Regions from separate parts of the Aeribacillus sp. FSL M8-0254 genome, predicted to be linked through region 2. Evidence: a T-box and tRNA genes for the amino acid it is inferred to sense, from the RefSeq annotation. Region 2 holds a T-box; the other holds one or more tRNA genes.
What was found. A T-box is a leader RNA that pairs with one kind of tRNA and senses whether it is charged. The one in region 2 lies ahead of serS (serine--tRNA ligase), so its partner is inferred to be a tRNA-Ser.
Positions count from the first base shown of each region.

Region 1: it has a tRNA-Ser gene. The T-box ahead of serS (serine--tRNA ligase) is inferred to sense a tRNA for this amino acid. The anticodon was not compared.

Region 1 covers NZ_JBBOZY010000001.1:1,726,624-1,732,952, reverse strand. Annotated here, with positions in the region: partial or broken gene NSQ44_RS08390 (pirin family protein) at 32-842, opposite strand; gene NSQ44_RS08385 (MBL fold metallo-hydrolase) at 853-1,821, opposite strand; tRNA gene NSQ44_RS08380 (tRNA-Pro) at 1,963-2,039, shown strand; tRNA gene NSQ44_RS08375 (tRNA-Ser) at 2,041-2,128, shown strand; gene NSQ44_RS08370 (efflux RND transporter permease subunit) at 2,297-5,443, opposite strand; gene NSQ44_RS08365 (TetR/AcrR family transcriptional regulator) at 5,593-6,329, shown strand, end outside.
Region 2 covers NZ_JBBOZY010000001.1:19,990-26,318, reverse strand. Annotated here, with positions in the region: gene NSQ44_RS18905 (hypothetical protein) at 1-189, shown strand, start outside; partial or broken gene NSQ44_RS00100 (ISL3 family transposase) at 168-1,369, opposite strand; gene lhgO (L-2-hydroxyglutarate oxidase) at 1,741-2,937, shown strand; gene serS (serine--tRNA ligase) at 3,013-4,293, opposite strand; T-box leader at 4,341-4,557, opposite strand; gene pdxT (pyridoxal 5'-phosphate synthase glutaminase subunit PdxT) at 4,608-5,195, opposite strand; gene pdxS (pyridoxal 5'-phosphate synthase lyase subunit PdxS) at 5,209-6,093, opposite strand; gene NSQ44_RS00075 (serine hydrolase) at 6,235-6,329, opposite strand, start outside.

The DNA of each region.
Region 1 (6,329 bases), 1.7 Mb from region 2:
GGCGGAGAGTTTATCAAGCTGTTATTCTCTTTCATTCAAACTTTCCTGTTTGATAGTCGACGATTGCTTGCCGTATTTCTTCTTTCGTGTTCATAACAAACGGACCGTTATGGAGAGGTTCTCCCGCATATAGAAGCAGCCGGAGTTTGTCTGCCGCTGTGACGGTTATGAAGCTTTCCTCTCCCTCAGCACCCTTTGTTAAAAACAGCACTTGCCCTTTTTCCCCTTTTGTTTTGGACGCACCAAACAAGCCTTTTCCTTCCAAAATATAAAGAAAACCATTATAGCTTCCCGGAAGATCTTGATGAACAGACGCATCAGGTTCCAGAATCATTTCTACCATCAAGACAGGAACGTAATTTTTTAGTCGGCGCTTGAATACCTTTTGACGAACCAGAAAAAATCCGAATCAACGCTCCTTTTTCTTTTCTAACTGGCATGTTAGCACTTTTCAAATTTTGATAGCGGGGAGCGGTCAGTTTTTTTGAACTCGGCAAATTAACCCACAGCTCTAGACTGTGAACAGTAGATCCAGGTGCAGGATCTTCTTGATGGATTACTCCTCTTCCAGCAGTCATCCATTGAACATCACCCGGCTTTAGCTTGCCATATCCATTTTTGTTATCAAAATGCTTTAAAATCCCGTCAATTACATATGTGACAGTTTCGATTCCCCGATGGGGATGAAGGTCAAACGTCCCTTGCTGAAAAATATCCTCCGCAAGCATTAAAAACGGATCATATTCCTCCCAATTACCAGGTTCTAACACAAATGCATTAGTATGGGTAGGATTATTCGTTTGTAACGCAACATTTTTAATTTTGCGTATATCTCTTTCCATACAAGCCTCCTTATCTATTTTCTGCTTTTTGCAAGTAATCAATAATCCCTTGCGCACAAATGCCCATATCGATTTTTATATACTCGTGCACTTGATGATCTTCGGAAATATGTTTTTTCTTTAAGTAATCTTGCAACGTGCTGTACAATCTATCAGATAGAAGCTTTGATTTTTCTTCAAACGGCAAGCTTCCATGCTCTTTTACAACCGCTTTGCCTTGATCTACAAAAATGTCCAGCCAATATTTTAGCTGTTTATAAACTTCCTCTGGATGCTCGCTCATGCCAAAATGACCGAAAAATATTTTCGAAACGTTTAATGCTTCGATTCTTTCGCATGATTCAAGCATTTTATCCGGATCGAACTGGTTAGGAGAAGTAGACGGCAAATAAAACTCTAAGTCTGAATCTAAGAGCATTGAATAAAAAACCCCGATCGTGTCGCCGGTAAAGATGCCGTTGCTTTTGGAATCATGTATACAAAAATGGTGATTCGCATGACCTGGTGTGTGATAAAATGTCAGCACGCGATCATCGCCTACTTGAAGCGTTTCCAAATCTTCTTTTACAACTAGCTGGTCTTCTGGCACGGGCAAAATCGGGTCAAACAATTTTTGAAATTGCTCCTCTCCATACACCGTTTTGGCGCTGGCAATTAATCTCGATGGATCTTGCAAATGACGTTTCCCGCGGGGGTGGACGAACACTTTTGCTTTTGGGCAATGTTCAAGAAAAAGCCCGACACCTCCCGAATGATCTAAATGAATGTGCGTAACAATGATGTTTTGAACATCCTTCGGATCAATTCCTAAACTTTCAAGACCTTTTAATAAATATGGGACAGACGGGCTCGCGCTTGTTTCGATGATGGTCAGCTCTTTTTCGTGAAGAACGTAAGCCCCTGTTCTGTTTTCTAATCCTAAGTCAAAAAGATCAATTAATGTGATGTCATCGCCAATGTTTTGTACCTTCAATGTTATGTGACTCCTTTCTTTTATTTGCCTACTACATAATTCAACAAAAAAAGATTAATTTCCTTTTCCAAACTTTTTGTTGATTGGTTAAAATTTTTTAATGACAAATTTTTTATTTTAATATATAATATCAATGCTGACGTTTTTCGGGAAGTAGCTCAGCTTGGCAGAGCACCACGTTCGGGACGTGGGGGTCGCAGGTTCAAATCCTGTCTTCCCGACCATGGAGAAGTACCCAAGTGGTTGAAGGGGACGCACTCGAAATGCGTTAGGGCGGGCAACCGCCGCGTGAGTTCGAATCTCACCTTCTCCGTTTAAAAAACGCGCTTTTTAGCGCGTTTTTTTATTGCCGGAATTTGAATAATTGACCCTTTTGAAAATTTTTCAAAACAATTGATATTCTTATTTTCATAAAACTGTTTCAGCAAGTTATGCAAAAAAACCTGAAAAGCCTATTCAGTGCTTTTCAGGTTTTTTCTTATCATTCCTCGATTGGAGCTTTTCTTCTAAATTTGCTTAATACTTCATAGACGATTGGAACAATGATGAGAGTCAGCAAAGTCGAGCTGGTCAATCCGCCGATGACGGTTAAACCAAGTCCTCTCGAGATCATGCCTCCATCTCCTTCATAACCTAATGCGAGAGGAAGCAATGCTCCAACTGTTGCCAGCGCAGTCATTAAAATCGGTCTTAGACGAGTTGCCCCTGCTTCAATGAGCGCATCTCTTGTAGAAAGTCCTTCACGCTCTTTATGAATGACACGGTCAATTAACACAATCGCATTCGTCACAACAATACCGATTAACATGAGCGCACCGATCAAAGCTGAAACGCTCAATGTTTCTCCCCCAAGCCATAGCGCTACAAATCCGCCGATGACGGTAAATGGAAGTGAAAATAGAATGGCAAAAGGCGCAAGTCCTTGACTAAACGTAACCACCAGCACAAAGTAGACAACAGCGATGGCAGCGAGCATAGCCAATCCTAATTGTGAAAACGACTCATTGATCTGTTCGGACACTCCACCTGTTTCAATGTTCACACCAGGCGGCAATTCTAAACCATCTATTTTCTTTTGAATGTTTGCATTTACTTGGCTAACGTCATTAGTAGTAATCTCTCCACTGACTGATACTGCAAATTTTCCGTCGCGTCTAGTAATCGTATTGGATGTTTCGCCTTCTTTTACTTTCGCTACATCTCCAATTTTCACATTCATGCCAAGTGGGGACTGAATGGTTTTCTTTTTCATCTCATCAATCGAATCAAATGTTTGCTCTTCCCCTTCAATATAAACTTCAATGTCTTGACCTTCTTTTTGGATTGTTGTTAAAACCGGCCGTTCATGCTGTTGGCTTAATGCCATCGCAATTTGCCCAGCGGTCAATCCTAGCTTGCTCATCTTTTCTTGATCAACAACAAACGTGAACTCATCATAAGTTTTCGATAAACCTGATTCGACATTTTTCAAGTTTTTTTCATCTTCCAAGATTTTTTGCACTTTTTGGGCGACAGGCTCAATATCTTCCATCGAATCGCCAAACACATGCAATGTGTACTCATTGCTTGCCATCATCATGTCAATGGTGCCCCAATCGCCTTTTTCGTTCGTTAATTCATTTAAGTCTTTAACAATTTTCTCCTTTTCTTTTTCAAAATTCGGTGTGTCATCTTCATACATAATAAAGAAAATGGCCTGATTTCGATTTCCAGGATTCATCGGATTTTCGCTTCCGACAGACAATTGAATCGTTTTTACATGATCACGGTCGACAAGGAAATCTTCTGCCTTCAATGCGATATCTTCTACTTCTTCCAGCGTTTGCCCTGGATCCGGATCATACGTTACGATAACTTGCTTTTCTTGTTCATTCGGCAAAAAGCTTACACCGATGACAGGAATTAAAAACAGACTGGAGACAAGAAGCAGGATCGCAATCAATGATGTTATCCATTTATGGTTCAAAGACCAATTTAATATTTTTTTATAGTTAGTAACCAAAAAGCCAGCTTCCTTTTCTTTTTCGCCTTTCCGTTTTACTCCTTTTTTAAATAAAACGTGAGCAAGTGCCGGCACAATAGTAATCGCCACTAAAAGGGACGCTAAAAGCGAGAATACAATCGTAAGGGCAAACGGCATAAATAGCTGTCCGACCATCCCTTCGACAAATGCGAGCGGCAAGAAAACCGCTATCGTCACAATGGTTGAGGACATAATAGGAATAAACATTTCTTTTGTCGCTGCAATAATCAGCTCTTTCCCTTTTAACGGCTCCCCTTTTAATGTCATCCGTCTGTAAATATTTTCAATGACGACAATCGAATCGTCAATGACACGGCCGATCGCCATTGTGATAGCTCCAAGCGTCATCATGTTCAACGTGATGTCCATTTCACGCAAAATGATTAATGCAATTAATATGGAAAGCGGAATTGACACCACGGAAATCAACGTTGAACGAATGTTGCGCAAAAACAGCAAAATGACAATAACTGCAAAAATCGAACCGAACAGCGCTTTATTCAGCATTGTTTCAACAGATTTTTCAATCGGTTCCGCTTGGTCCAGCGTTGAAACGACTCCGAGGCCTTTATATTCGTCTTTTAATTCATCCAATTTTTCTTTTACTTCATTCACAACTTCAACTGTATTCGCATCAGTAGCTTTTACAATTTGCAGTCCGATTGCTTCTTTTCCGTTCGTTCTTGATACGGATTCAGCTTTTCCGACGATTTCGATATCGGCAATTTCTCCTAATTCGACTGTTGGCAATTCAATGCTTTGCTGCTGGATCGCCTGATTTGGCGCTGCACCATTTGCTTTAGACAAACCGTTTGGCACTTGGCTCATTTGCGCCTCTCCAGCTTGCTGCCCTTGTGCTGATCCAGTGACTGGGATTTTAAGCTTTTTCAAATCGTCAATTGTCGTAATATTTCCGTCAACGACAACAGACTTTTCCGTGTCTTTAAATGTATAAAGACCTAATGGCGCACGGAGATCCGCACCTTGAATATAATCTTTTATTGTTTCCTCATTTAGCCCGAGCTCTTTTAATTTGTCTTGATGAAAAACAAGCCGCCCCTCTTCTACCTGCTGTCCAGAAGTTACAATGCTTTCTACTCCATCAATTCCTTTCAATTCAGGAACAATGATGTCTTCAACCAGTTCAGTTAATTCAGGAAGTGTTTTTCCTTCATCAAAAAAGCTCACTGTATAAACAGGGAAAGCGTTCATGCTAAATCTTGCAATTTTAGGCTCTCCTGCTCCATCCGGAAGTTCGACTTGTTCGATTGCCTTTTCAGCTTCCTCTTCTGCTCGTTCCATATCTTTTTCAAATTTGTATTCGATTTGAATAGAAGATGCATTTTCAAACGAATTAGAGCTGACGATTTCCACCCCGTTCAAATTGCGAACAGCTTCTTCAATAGGAACCGTCACTTTCTCTTGTACTTCTTCAGGGGTTGCACCTGGATATGTAGTCGTAACACTTATGATGGGAGTGTTTATGTCCGGGATCGTCTCCAGCTTCATATTAAATCCAGAAAATAGTCCCGCAAAAATTGCAATGATAGTTAAAATCCAAATAGCCAGTTTGTTACGGAGCGAAAATTTAATAATGTTCTCCACCAAGTCCCATTCCTTTCATGAAGATTTGACAATTCTCCTTTTTTTATACATACTTATAGTAAGTTGACTATATAGTCATTATAATTGACCGGTTAACTAGTAGTCAACTAAACTAATAAAATTTTTTCCGACAATAAGGGGATGTTCATGTGAAAGAAAAAGAACGTTTAATCATTGAAGCTGCGATGAAGCTGTTTGCTCGAAAAGGCGTTTCTTCCACCTCCATCCAAGAAATTACCAATGCATGTGGCATTCCGAAAGGTTCGTTTTATTTTTATTTCAAATCAAAAGACGAGCTGTTAATTAAATTATTGGAGCAGTTTTTTAGTCAGTTAAAGAAAAAAACGGAGCAAATCGGGGCAAATTACGAAGATCCAAAAGAGCGGTTTATTAAACAATTGTCTGTTCAATTAAAAGAATTTTTGGCGCATAAAGAAATATTTATTACGCAGATGCATGAAAATTTAAAAGAAAATAATGAAAAAATTGATTCGTTGTTACAAAACCTAAGAAACGATTTTTTTCATTTTTTAACAAACAATCTGAAAAACATTTACGGCAAGTCAATTGATAAGTATATAGCAGATGTAAACATTATCGTTCAAGGAATCTTTTTTTCATTCATTCAGTTCCTCATATTTGAAAATAGGGTGAGAGTAGATGAGGAAAAATTAGCAAAATACATTTTGCAAACAGCAGATGATTTAGTCAAAGGAATGCTGGCAAAACAAAATGACCCCATCATTCCAGCTGAGATCATGACCAAAATGTTCAATCATTCTCAATCCCCCAGCCATCCGTTGAACATTTTAAATGAGATAAAAGAAATGAGCCGTTCTATAATCGATGATGGACAGTTAAACATTACGATTGAAGTGTTAGAAGC
Region 2 (6,329 bases):
GAAGAAAAAACTCCTGCCAAAAGAAATTTAGCCCCTACTTTCAAACCATATGACAACCGTCAAGTTCAAATGATTTATGATATTGAATCTCTTATACCCGAACATCACGTGGCACGTGTTGTGGACGAAATGGTGGAAGCGATACCAGATGAACAATTGTTTTCTCATTATAAAGGCGGCGGCACCTGATTTTTATAAGTTTTACCTGTACATTCCAAAAATACACGTAGCCGAAATCTTTCAAGGTTTCTGAAGCCAAAAGCACGTCTTTTGATGTTCTTACTCTTATGATTTGTCCCTTCAATCCGGCCATTCGTAAAGGGGTAAGAAAATATTGTAAAATTTGTGCCTTCCAATTTTCTATCGTCTTGGCAACTTGATGAAATGAAGGAAATGGGCTGCTCCATGCGAGTTGAATCCATTCTTCTAAGAGTGAATCAGCTGTATCATAGTCATTCACTTGGTATATTTCTCTAAAGAGTTCTTTTAGAAAATAGGCATATGACAATTCTGAATGCTCTTTGAGCATCTCGTCTAATTGTTGTTTTTCATTAGCCGTTAACTTTTCAGAACCTTTCAAGAGTTTAAACCGTCCCTTTTTTAGTCCAGGAGTTTTCTTTCTAACTTGGTCAAGTGCATGTGTCACCTTTTGCACCACATGATATTTATCAATGACGATACAGGCCTCTGGGAATATAGATTTAACAGCTTTATGGAAGGGATCCCACATATCCATAACAACGGTATGAACACATTTATTAGACAGAATCTTCTTGGCAAGTAAGATCTGAGTTGAATGATAACTCCGTTGATGTTCCATACCAAGCACACTCCCGGATTGGGTATCCATAAGAACTGTTTCATATCGGTGACCCTTTCGGACAGCGATCTCATCAAGGCTAAGGATTAATTCATGGTTTTCTAAAACACTTTCAAGAGTTTCTAAATGCTCCTTCTCTTTTTCTTTAGCAGCGGAATAAAATATTCTTTCAACAGTTGTATAAGGTATTTTTTCCTTTCGACTCACTTCTTGGATAGTAGAGCCAATGCACATTTCGTACAGATATTCTCTGTACCGATTGGTCTGATGCTTATTAGGACGGATAGATTCAAATGTTTGTGAAAATACCTCATTACAGTTGTGACAACGGTATCTATACACTCTGACAAATAAGAAAAGGGGCTTGCCTAATACGGACAAGTCACGAACCTTTCTTGTCCGCCAGTCATGGACATGACTAGAAAAAAAACCGCAGTAAGAACAGCGTTCTTCTGTAGTATTTTTCTCAACATGTAACAAATTGCAATCTTCAAGAAACACTTGTTTAACAACTTCAAATTCTGGCAAATCTAGTGATACGGAAAACACTTTAGAACCTCCTGTTATGTTAAGTCACGCTAACATTATTGCCAGGAATTCGTGAGTGTTTTCCTTATTTTTTGGGTTAAATCACAAAATGTGGTGATGAATCAAAATTCGAAAAAAATCGATTGTATTTCATTCATCATGTTATAAACTTGAATTGCAAGTTAATTTAAAGCGCTCACAAATGGACACTATTCTTTTCGGGACATGAACAAAGGCATCTTTTCCCCGCAATCGGCTGCTATCTTTGCATTGATTTGCCGCGCTTTTAAAACAGCATGTATAAAAACAACTGAAGCCTAGTGCAAAACGTAAATCCCTTAAAAAATGAGAGTGAGAAGCTTGCGGATGACTAGAGGAGGACGGAGAAAAATATGTATGATTATGTAATTGTCGGTGGAGGAATAGTCGGCTTATCCACTGCATTGGCAATATATGAACAACACCCAAACGCAAAAGTGGCAATAATCGAAAAAGAAAATAAAGTTGCCTCCCATCAAACGGGTCATAACAGCGGGGTGATCCATTCCGGTATATATTACAAGCCCGGGAGCTATAAGGCGCAGCTTGCGAAAAAAGGTAATCAGGCAATGATCATGTTTTGCCAAAAATACGATATCCCTTATGAAGTCTGCGGCAAAGTAATCGTTGCTAGCGATGAACATGAGCGGGAGGAGCTTGAGAAGCTGTTCCAACGCGGATTAAAAAACGGCCTCAATATCCGGAAAATTTCAAAGGAGGAGCTTCATGAATTTGAACCTTATGTGAATGGAATAGAAGCCATTCATGTTCCATCAACAGGTATTGTAAATTTCCGTCTTGTTAGTGAACGGATGGCAGATTTAATCCTCGAAAAGGGCGGGGAGATCTTTTTAAACGAAAAAGTAGAAGTGATTCATGAAAAAAAACAAGAAGTTATCGTTGAAACAGCAAACAAAACCTTTCAAAGCCGATTTTTTATAAATTGTGCAGGACTTAACAGCGATCGTATTGCTAAAATAGCAAATCTGTATACGGATGTGAAAATTGTTCCATTCCGTGGAGAATATTATATGTTAAATCCGCAAAAATCATATTTAGTTAAAAACTTAATCTATCCTGTACCAAATCCTAATTTTCCATTTTTAGGCGTTCACTTTACTAGAATGATTGACGGATCTATAGATATAGGTCCAAATGCTGTTTTAAGCTTGAAAAGAGAAGGGTATAAAAAAAGCGACGCAAATATGAAAGATTTGTTTGAAGTATTAACGTTCCCCGGTTTTTGGAAATTAGCAGGTCAATATATGAAAGAAGGACTCGAAGAAATGATTCGATCGATGTCAAAGAAAAAGTTTGTCGAAAATGTTCAAAAACTCATGCCCGATATTACAGAAGAAGATTTGCTGCCTGGACCATCTGGTGTCCGAGCTCAAGCTTTAAGTAAAGACGGAGCTTTAATCGATGATTTTTATATTGTACCAACGAAACGGTCCATTCATGTGCTGAACGCTCCATCTCCAGCAGCGACAGCATCCATTGAAATAGGAAGAACAATTGCCAAACAAATGATACAACGGCAGCCTATATAAAATACATTTGTACATAAAAGGGGGATATGGAGGAACCCCTCCTACCCCCCTTTCATTTTTTCTATTCAGTAAGAATTACTTTTTACTAATTACTGTTTTATTTCCCATATATGGACGCAGAACTTCAGGAATGACGACAGATCCGTCTTCTTGCTGGTAATTTTCCAAAATGGCTGCTACTGTACGACCTATTGCAAGCCCAGAACCATTTAACGTATGCACATGCTCAGGCTTTGCTTTCGGATCCCGTCGGAACCGTATATTCGCCCGGCGAGCCTGAAACGCTTCAAAGTTGCTGCAAGAAGAAATTTCACGATATGTTTGATAGCTTGGAAGCCATACTTCAAGATCATATTTTTTTGCTGCCGTAAAGCCTAAATCAGCTGTACACATGCTCATAACTCGATATGGAAGTCCTAACAGCTTCAATACGTTTTCAGCATGACTTGTTAATTTTTCTAATTCCTCATAAGAATCTTCAGGCTTTACAATTTTCACAAGCTCCACTTTGTTAAATTGATGCTGGCGAATAAGGCCGCGCGTATCTCTTCCGGCCGCCCCTGCCTCAGAACGGAAGCAAGCGCTGTACGCTACATAATTGATTGGAAGCTGCTTCTCCTGTAAAATTTCATCACGGTGCAAATTTGTGACAGGAACTTCCGCTGTTGGTATTAAGAAATAATCCTCACCTTGAATTTTAAAAGCGTCTTCCTCAAACTTCGGAAGTTGTCCTGTTCCGATCATGCTTGTACGGTTCACTATATACGGAGGCAAAACTTCCTCATAGCCATGTTCTTCAACGTGCAAATCTATCATAAAACTGATAAGCGCCCTTTCTAATCTTGCGCCCAAACCTTTATAAAATACAAAGCGGCTGCCGGTCACCTTGCCGGCTCTTTCAAAATCGAGAATTCCTAATTGGTCGGCAATTTCCCAATGAGGTTTTGGTTCAAAACGAAAGGTCGGGATTTCTCCCCATTTGCGGACTTCTACATTATCTTCCTCTGAATCGCCGACTGGAACGCTCTCATGCGGAATGTTTGGAATCGACAAAATCAAGGTTTCTAACTTTTCTTCAATCTCTTTTAATTCCTCATCAAGTGTTTTGATGCGTTCTCCTACTTGACGCATTTCTTGAATTAAATGATCTGTGTCTTTCTTTTCTCTTTTCAATTCGGCGATTTTAGAAGATACTTCATTTCTTTTGCTTTTTAATTCTTCCGTCGTAACAATTAGTTCACGACGCTTTTTATCCAAGTCAACAAATTGATCAAAATCAGTTAAATCCTCTCCACGGTGTTCAAGCTTCTTTTTTATTTCTTCAAAATTTGACCGTAAAAATTTCATATCAAGCATCATGGACACTCCTTCGCTTTTATATTCAAAATAAAAACTCCCGTCCAAAAAGGGACGAGAGTATACCCGCGTTGCCACCCTGCTTGAAGGCATCAGCCTTCCACTTACAAAGGTAACGGTTTTTTCCGTAAATGCTTACTAACAAAAACTTGCATTCAGCATTTCACTCAAGGACGGATTCACAAGCGTTTTTCACTGGTTTCCACCAACCACCAGCTCTCTTAAGAAAAACAACTTGCTACTAGTTCCTCTCATTGCTTTAGATCTATTTATATTCATAAATTTACTATAAGTTTAGGGTTTGTTCAACTTTTTTATGCATGAACTTTCTCGTTTGATTCCTTCACCATATTTAAAAAATATTGCACAAATCGATGATCATCCGTCAATTCCGGATGGAATGAACATCCAAGTATGTGGCCTTGTCGAACAGCAACAATTCGATCCTCATGTTTTGCTAAAATTTCAACATTTTCTCCTGTTTCTACAATATGCGGAGCGCGAATAAACACCCCTATAAAATCGTCCCCAACTCCTGCAATGGTTAATTCCGCTTCAAAACTTTCACGCTGGCGGCCGAAAGAATTCCGTTCAACGACCACATCCAATACACCAAGGTGCGGCTCATCTTGTCCAACAATTTGCTTCGCCAGCAAAATAAGACCAGCACATGTACCGAAAACAGGTTTTCCTCCCTTTATAAATTCTTTCAAAGGGTCCATCAACCCATACTTTTCAATCAATCTTCTCATTGTCGTGCTTTCGCCGCCTGGTAAAATAAGTCCATCGATATTTTGCAATTGTTCGGATTTTTTAATTTTTACGCCTTCTGCACCACAAGCTTCGATTGACTGAATATGCTCCCTCACAGCACCTTGGAGTGCCAAAACTCCTACTTTCATTTTGTATTCTCCTTTACCAACCACGTTCTTGCATACGATGTTCCGGAAGCAATGAAGAAATATCGATCCCTTTCATCGCAGTTCCAAGATCTTTCGATAAATGAGCGATTAATTCATAATCCTCATAGTGTGTGGTCGCTTCCACAATTGCCCGGGCATACTTTCCTGGATTTTCAGATTTAAAAATACCTGAGCCGACAAACACACCATCTGCACCAAGCTGCATCATCAACGCTGCGTCAGCAGGTGTTGCAACGCCGCCAGCAGCAAAATTCACGACAGGGAGTCGTCCTTCCTTTTTAATTTGTAGCAGCACTTCATACGGGGCTCCTAAATTTTTTGCTTCCGTCATTAGCTCATCTTCGCTCATGCCGACAATTTTCCGAACCTGTGCATTCACTTTCCGCATGTGACGAACTGCTTCTACAATGTTGCCAGTTCCCGGTTCGCCCTTCGTTCTGAGCATGGAAGCACCTTCTCCAATCCGGCGAGCTGCTTCTCCTAAATCACGGCAGCCACAAACAAATGGAACCGTAAATTCCCGCTTATTTATATGAAACTCTTCATCAGCCGGTGTCAACACTTCACTTTCATCAATATAATCAACACCGAGCGCTTCTAATACTCGAGCTTCTACAATATGTCCAATACGGCATTTTGCCATTACTGGAATCGTAACCGCGTTCATGACCTCTTCAATAATCGTCGGATCAGCCATGCGGGCAACCCCGCCTGCCGCACGAATGTCAGCAGGAACTCTTTCCAGCGCCATGACGGCAACCGCACCTGCTTCTTCAGCAATTTTGGCCTGTTCTGCATTGACCACATCCATGATGACGCCGCCTTTTTGCATTTCGGCCATTCCCCTTTTTACTCGATCAGTACCTGTAATTGCCATTTCTATAGTTCCTCCTTAATGATACATTCAAATGCATACGTCTATTTTATCCTAATTTTTATAAAATTCCTATCAAATTTCAAGGATTTCTTTTATTTTAAATATAGTAAAAACCCCCAACAAAATGTTAGGAGTTATGCATTAAAACCAGCTTTTTACCATGTTTGCTGCTCCGTTCCATACATCACCAAAAAAACTACCAATGCCTCTCATTGATAATACAAACCAGTTAGCTT